Regions from separate parts of the Marinobacter alkaliphilus genome, predicted to be linked through region 3. Evidence: predicted binding sites of a transcription regulator. Region 3 holds the regulator's gene; each other region holds the start of a gene.
The links. Region 3 encodes sigma-54, which starts transcription at its own class of promoters, with help from an activator protein. Its sites were predicted from a motif close to ANTGGCATNNANNTTGCTNT; they were not measured.
Positions count from the first base shown of each region.

Region 1: a site for sigma-54 is predicted at 1,363-1,382, ahead of flgA (flagellar basal body P-ring formation chaperone FlgA). Genes of this name have one in related genera too.
Region 2: a site for sigma-54 is predicted at 820-839, ahead of flgB (flagellar basal body rod protein FlgB). Genes of this name have one in related genera too.

Region 1 covers NZ_AP043751.1:2,819,905-2,822,174, reverse strand. The annotation lists gene ACZ5Q2_RS12880 (CheR family methyltransferase) at 1-369, opposite strand, end outside; gene ACZ5Q2_RS12875 (chemotaxis protein CheV) at 407-1,336, opposite strand; gene flgA (flagellar basal body P-ring formation chaperone FlgA) at 1,529-2,230, shown strand.
Region 2 covers NZ_AP043751.1:2,733,251-2,735,520, forward strand. The annotation lists gene ACZ5Q2_RS12490 (nitroreductase family protein) at 100-675, shown strand; gene flgB (flagellar basal body rod protein FlgB) at 910-1,308, shown strand; gene flgC (flagellar basal body rod protein FlgC) at 1,341-1,793, shown strand; gene ACZ5Q2_RS12505 (flagellar hook assembly protein FlgD) at 1,811-2,270, shown strand, end outside.
Region 3 covers NZ_AP043751.1:2,220,095-2,222,364, forward strand. The annotation lists gene ptsN (PTS IIA-like nitrogen regulatory protein PtsN) at 1-54, opposite strand, end outside; gene hpf (ribosome hibernation promoting factor) at 153-455, opposite strand; gene ACZ5Q2_RS10155 (RNA polymerase factor sigma-54) at 531-2,066, opposite strand; gene lptB (LPS export ABC transporter ATP-binding protein) at 2,250-2,270, opposite strand, start outside.

The DNA of each region.
Region 1 (2,270 bases), 600 kb from region 3:
GCCTACCGAGTAGGGCTCCTGCCCGGTTGAGCAGGCGGCAGACCAGACACGAAGCGGTTGGAGCGAATTGCGCTCGGCGAACTCCGGCAACAGCTTGTCCTGAAGAATACGGAATGGGTGGTTGTCCCGAAACCAGAGGGTCTCGTTGGTGGTCATGGCATCGATAACCAGCTCACGCAGGCCGCTGCGCCCCACCCGCTTCAAGCGATCGAGAAGCTCACCCAGTGAATTCAGGTTGTTCTCCTCAAGAATCCTGCGTAGACGGCTCTTCACCAGGTACTGCTTGTTGTCACCCAACAGAATGCCACAAGCGTCCTGCAGGAATGTCTTGAAGGCTTCGTATTCCTGAGGCGTAATTTCCGCTTTCATTGGATCTCTATCGTGGGTAAGTCCATGAGCCGAGGCATCAATTCTGGTCAATAATTTCCATCACGCGCTCGGCAAGCTCATCCGGGCTGAATTTCGCCATAAAATCATCGGCACCGACCTTCTGAACCATCGCCCGGTTAAAGACGCCACTCAGGGATGTATGGAGCATCACATACATGCCGCTGAGCGCCGGATTCTCTTTGATTCTGGTAACGAGGGTGTAACCGTCCATCTCCGGCATTTCCACATCGGAAATGATCAACGATAAGTGGTCTCGGGCAGTGGAACCATCCCCCGTAATCTCCTTGAGGTAGTTCAACGCCTGTTTACCGTCATTCTTGGTGACCACTTCCATTCCGATCGCGGTCAGGCAGCGCTCGATCTGGCGCCTCGCCACAGACGAATCATCAACAACCAGTACCGGCAAATGCCCGGGCACACGCTCGGCGCTGCGAGTTTTCAGCTCTTCGGTGACATCTTCCCTGAGCGGAGAAACTTCTGCAAGAATCTTTTCTACATCTATGATTTCTACAAGTTTGTCTTCAATTTTGGTGACCGCCGTCAAGTACACATCCTTGCCAGCCCCCTTGGGTGGCGGGAGGATATCTTCCCAGTTCATATTCATGATCCGGTCGACACCAGTCACCAGAAAGCCCTGAGTTTTACGGTTGTACTCGGTAATGATGACAAAGCTTGTTGCCAGCTCTTCCTGTGGAATGCCTGCCATGCCAATGGCCATGCTCAGGTCGATGATGGGGATGGTCTCGCCACGGATATGGGACACGCCCCGAACCACCTGGCGGCTGTTAGGAATCGATGACAATTTCGGGCATTGAAGGACCTCCTTCACCTTAAAAACGTTGATCCCGTATAGCTGCCGCCCCCGCAAACGGAACAACAACAGCTCAAGCCGGTTCTGACCAACCAGCTGCGTACGCTGGTTAACGCTGTCCAACACCCCTGCCATAACTTTCTACTCCCGGCATGCCAACGATCGGCACAGAATTTGCTCAGTTATTATTAAACAACTTGCTTACGCGAACCCGGACCAAAACATTGACGCCCGGTGTCCAATCAGGGTTAACGGCCCCAGCGCCATTTTCCTTAACGGAACTCGCGTAAATATGCCTAACTGACAGCATAGGACAAAGCAGTGCAGATGCGAACCATCTTTTTAGCGACCTTTTGCCTATCGACCCTGGGCCTGAATGCCGCGGCTGCGGCCACCACTGCAAGCGAGATACGCGATGCCGCCGGTCAATTTATCGAAACCTGGGCCGACGAGCAGCGCCAGCAACAGTACGAGGTGAACTTCACCGTCGGCAGCATCGACAGCCGGCTTAGCCTGGCTGCTTGCGAACAGGCACTCGAAACCGCGTTTACCAACGATCCCCTACGTACCACATCGCCATCGGTGATGGTGTCCTGTGCCGGGGAGCGGCCATGGCGGATGTTCGTCACAGCCAGTGTCGAAGTACACGGCCCTGCCCTTGTGGCGGCTCGGCCTCTGGCCCGCGGTGAGCGCATCAGCGGTGAACTTTTGCAGGAAAAACAGGTGCAGATCAACGCCAGCCGCCGGGGCATTCTCACAGATATTGAACAGGTATCCGGCATGCTGGTGAGGCGACCAGTTAATGCAGGGTCGCTGCTGACGCCAGATCTGCTCGAAGCTCCCAATGCCGTTGAGCGGGGCGATCATGTTATCATCACCGCCAAATCCGCGGTGTTCTCGGTCAGTTCCCGAGGCAAGGCGCTGGCCAGTGCCAGTGTCGGCGAGCAAGTGATGGTTGAGAATCTGCAATCAGCACGCACGGTTCGGGCAACGGTCACGGCTCCTGGCCGGGTGGAAATTGCCATGTAACGGAAAATCCGTGCCCAGCGGCAAATTTTTTCCGTTTTTT
Region 2 (2,270 bases), 510 kb from region 3:
TTACTACTAAAGGTTAACAGTATTACGTATAACCCACAATTCGCTGAGGCATCTTTGCCCTTAGGGCAACAGATACAGCCATCTTGACTGTGAGCCAGTATGACGTCTGTAACCCGATTTTTACTCGAAAGAGCATCCGAACCACGATTAGAAGACCCGGCACCGCCGCGGAGTATAGTTGATGTGGCCCTTCAGTGTGCCGCCAGGGCACCGGACCATGCCTTACTGAGGCCATGGCGCTATCTTGTGGTGGAAGGGGATGCCCGGCAGGCCCTGGGAGACCTGTTCGCCAAGGCATGTCCTGATAGCGCCAGTGAGCAGGAAATCGAGAAAGCCCGGCGGGCGCCGCTGCGGGCACCGATGGTGATCGTAGGAATCGCAACGCCCAAATCCCACCCGAAAGTGCCGGAGGTCGAACAGCTTATGTCTGCCGCATCGGGCATGAGCTTTCTCGGCCTTGCCCTACAAGATGCTGGTTTCGGCGTGATGTGGCGCACCGGGGGGGTGGCCTACCATCCCGATGTGCTTGAAGGGTTGGGTTTAGAGCCCGGGGAAACGGTCGTCGGCTTCCTGTATACCGGTACGGTGTCGGTTGAGAAACCTTCAGTGCCACGCCCGGCTACCGGGGATTTTGTAAAGGTATGGCGTGGGCCCGGGCGCCAGGAAAGTTGGTGAGCTTCCCGCTGATGTTTTGATAGCGGCAAACCGTTTAACCGCCAAGGGAAATGGTTTGCCGCCTTTGCTCTGAACCCTTCTCCGTTGCCGCTCAAAATCTGATCGCATCCCTCCAGAAGCCCTGGCGCCCAAGCACTCTCGAAAACTGGCACCACCTTTGCTTTGACTCTTCCAGAACGCAAATCCGGCAAGCCGCCGTTCAAGCGGTGCCGGTGCAGAATTCCGGAGGCAGTCATGGCAATTACATTTGATAAGGCATTGGGTATTCACGAGCACGCACTTCAGGCCCGGGTGCAGCGTGCGGAAGTACTCGCCAACAACCTGGCCAATGCCGATACCCCGGGCTACAAGGCACGGGATATCGATTTCAGGGCGATGATGCAGAAAGCCCAGGAGTCGGTCAGTGGTCTGCAAATGGCGACCACTCACCAAGGCCACATGGACACCTCCAGCCCCGGCAGTGACGGCGAGTTGCTTTACCGCAATCCGCACCAGCCGTCTGTCGATGGTAATACCGTGGATGCCCAGGAAGAGCAGAGCCGCTTCATGCGCAATGCCATGGACTATCAGGCCAGCTTCCAGTTTCTGAGCAGCAAGTTTTCCGGATTGACCAAAGCCCTGAAGGGTGAGTAAGCCGCAGTCATTTACGATTTGAGGAGATTGCCATGTCACTGGGCAACATTTTTGACATCGCCGGTTCCGGCATGACCGCACAATCCCTGCGGCTGAATACCACGGCTTCCAACATTGCGAACGCCGAGACTGCCAGTTCCAGCACCGAGAATGCTTACAGGGCACGCAAACCAGTCTTCGCCGCCATTCAGCAGGCCATGCTGAACCCGGATCAACAGCAGGGCTTCGGCACCAGCCTGGACGACGGCCCCGGTGCCGGTGTACGGGTTGAGGGAATCCTGGAGAGCGATGCAGAGTTGCAGATGCGCTACGAGCCCAACCATCCCGCTGCCAATGAAGACGGTTACGTGTTCTACCCGAATGTGAATGTGGTTGAGGAAATGGCAGACATGATGTCTTCCTCCCGCAGCTTCCAGATGAATGTGGACGTCATGAACACTGCCAAGTCCATGATGCAACGAATCCTGACGCTGGGTCAGCAGTAAATAGTGAGGAGTGAGTCATGAGTGCAGTGAATTCCGCATCGGCCTCAGACGTACTGAGCCAGTATCAGATCAAGCAGGACGACAAAGCCCGTGGCGGCAGCGAGCTTGGCAAAGATGCTTTCATGGAGCTGATGCTTGCCCAGTTGAAGAACCAGAACCCGCTTGACCCTCAGGACAACGGTGATTTCATCGCTCAGCTGGCGCAGTTCAGCTCTCTGGAAGAAATGCAGAACCTGTCGAGTACCGTTGAGGATGTGGCCGGACAGTTCCGTTCCAGCCAGGCGCTGCAGGCGTCTGCAATGGTTGGCAAGACGGTTCTTGCTCCTTCCAATGTGGGAATTTTGGGTAATGATGGCGAGATTACCGGAACCATCGAAGTGCCAGCATCTACCGGTGGGCTGCGCTTGTCGGTAATGAACCAGAGTGGTGAGCTGGTTCGCCAGATTGATATGGGCAGTAGCCAGGCCGGTGTGGTGT
Region 3 (2,270 bases):
CAGCGTCAGTTCGGGAGCCAGAATGTTGTCGATGGTCAGGGATGTATCGCTCATGGATCGACTGTGATTCCGTAAAAAAAAGGCTGCGGCCGGTATTGCCCGCCGCAGCTCGTATCATTGAAACACCCGGTACGGTGGCGCGATGAGCGCGCTCAGCCGTTGCCGTGCATCCGGTCTACATTCTTTTCTTTGTGCTTGAGGATCTGGCGGTCCAGCTTGTCCACCAGCGAATCAATCGCGGCGTACATATCCTCACTCTCTGCCTTTGCGTGGATCTCGCCACCGATGACATGCAGGGTGGCTTCAGCCATCTGACGTACCTTCTCAACTTGCAGCGTCACCTGACAGTTACTGATGTGGTCAAAGTGACGCTCCAGCTTCTCGAACTTGGTGTTGACGTAATCCTTCAATGCAGGGGTCAGGTCTACGTGATGGCCTGAAATGTTGAGTTGCATAGGCGTCTCCTGTTGTCATCATGCCGGTGTTGCCACCGGGCTGCGTGTCCGGTGCTTCATGCACCGGAAAAAACATTAAACCAGTCGTTTGCGCTCGTTTGAAGGAGGAATGTGCATGGCCTCCCGGTATTTGGCAACGGTGCGCCGGGCTACATTGATGCCCTGTTCTCCAAGCATGGCTGCAATCTTGCTATCGCTCAACGGCTTTTTTGGAGTTTCTTCTGAAATCAGTTTCTTGATCATCGCACGAATAGCGGTGGAGGAACATTCTCCGCCCTCAGCGGTGCTGACGTGGCTGGAGAAAAAGTACTTCAGCTCGAAAATGCCGCGGGGTGTGTGCATATACTTTTGCGTGGTGACCCGTGAAATGGTGGATTCGTGCATTTCCACGGCCTGGGCGATGTCCGAGAGGATCAGCGGCTTCATCGCTTCTTCCCCCTGGTCCAGGAAACCCTGTTGGTGCTCAACAATCCGGGTGGCGACTTTCAGCAGCGTTTCATTGCGGCTTTGCAGGCTTTTAATGAACCACTTGGCCTCCTGCAGTTGATCCCGCAGGTAGGTGTTATCAGCACTGCTATCGGCGCGACGGATCAGTGATGCGTAGCTGGCGTTGACCCGAATTCTCGGGGCGATCTCCGGATTGAGCTCAACACGCCACCGGCCCTCGTGTTTTCGGACGATGACGTCTGGTATCACGTAATCCGGCTCCGCTCGGTCTACCACGTCACCCGGGCGAGGGTTGAGGCTGGTAATCAGGGCCAGAACCTCGCGCAACTGATCTTCCTTGAGTCGGCTGCGGCGCAGCAGTTGCGCGTAATCCCGGTTGCCCAGCAAATGCAGGAACTGGGTAACCACCAGGCGGGCCAGTCGAAGCCAGGGGGTATCTGGCGGCAACTGGTTGAGCTGAATCAGCAGGCATTCCTGCAGGTCCCGGGCGAACACGCCCGGCGGGTCGAAGTGTTGTAGCCGGTGCAGGACCGCCTCTACCTCGTCCAGTTCAAGGGGGTCTTCTTCAGTTTCGTCCTGCAGGCCGGAATGGATTTCCTCAATCGGTGAGGTCAGGTAACCGCGCTCATCCACAGCGTCCATCAGGGCGTGGGCGATTGCCTGGTCACGCTCGCTCATGGGGGTGAGGTTGAGCTGCCATTCCAGGTGGTCCTGGAGGGTCTCGGCTGGTGAATTGCGGGTTTCGAAATCCGACTCGTTCTCGTCGTCCCCTTTGCTGGCTGGCGCCGGTGCAGACTGGTAGATATCGTCCCAGGCGGTGTCTACGGGCAGGTCGTCGGGGATGTTATCCGGGATGTCGTTTTCGGAAGCCCAGTCCGGGCCATTTTCGTTTTCATCCCAGTCAGAGGCAGCCTCGGTGGCTGGTTCATCGTGGTCGGAATCCCGGTCTTTATGTTCGTCCCGGGTGTCGGCATCCGTATCGGGGATGTCAGACTGATCGTCATCCTCGGAGGTTTCCAGCATGGGGTTGGATTCCAGTGCCTGCTGGATTTCCTGCTGAAGGTCGAGGGTGGAAAGCTGAAGCAGGCGAATGGCCTGTTGCAGCTGGGGCGTCATGGTCAGACTCTGGCCCATCTTAAGCTGTAATGAGGCTTTCATAACCATGGCTCAAGATCCATAAATCAAGGGTGTCCCGGTAGTGACGTTGCCTGCTGTCAGGCAAAAAAATTGTTATACGCTGGTTACTTGCCGCTCACTGTTGTCAGTATAAGCAAGTTCTTTGCCGAGTTTACTTGCTACAGATCATCAAAACAATCAGACCTCGGTCGTCGAGGGGTTTTCTTCCGCTTACAGGTGGAACTCATCACC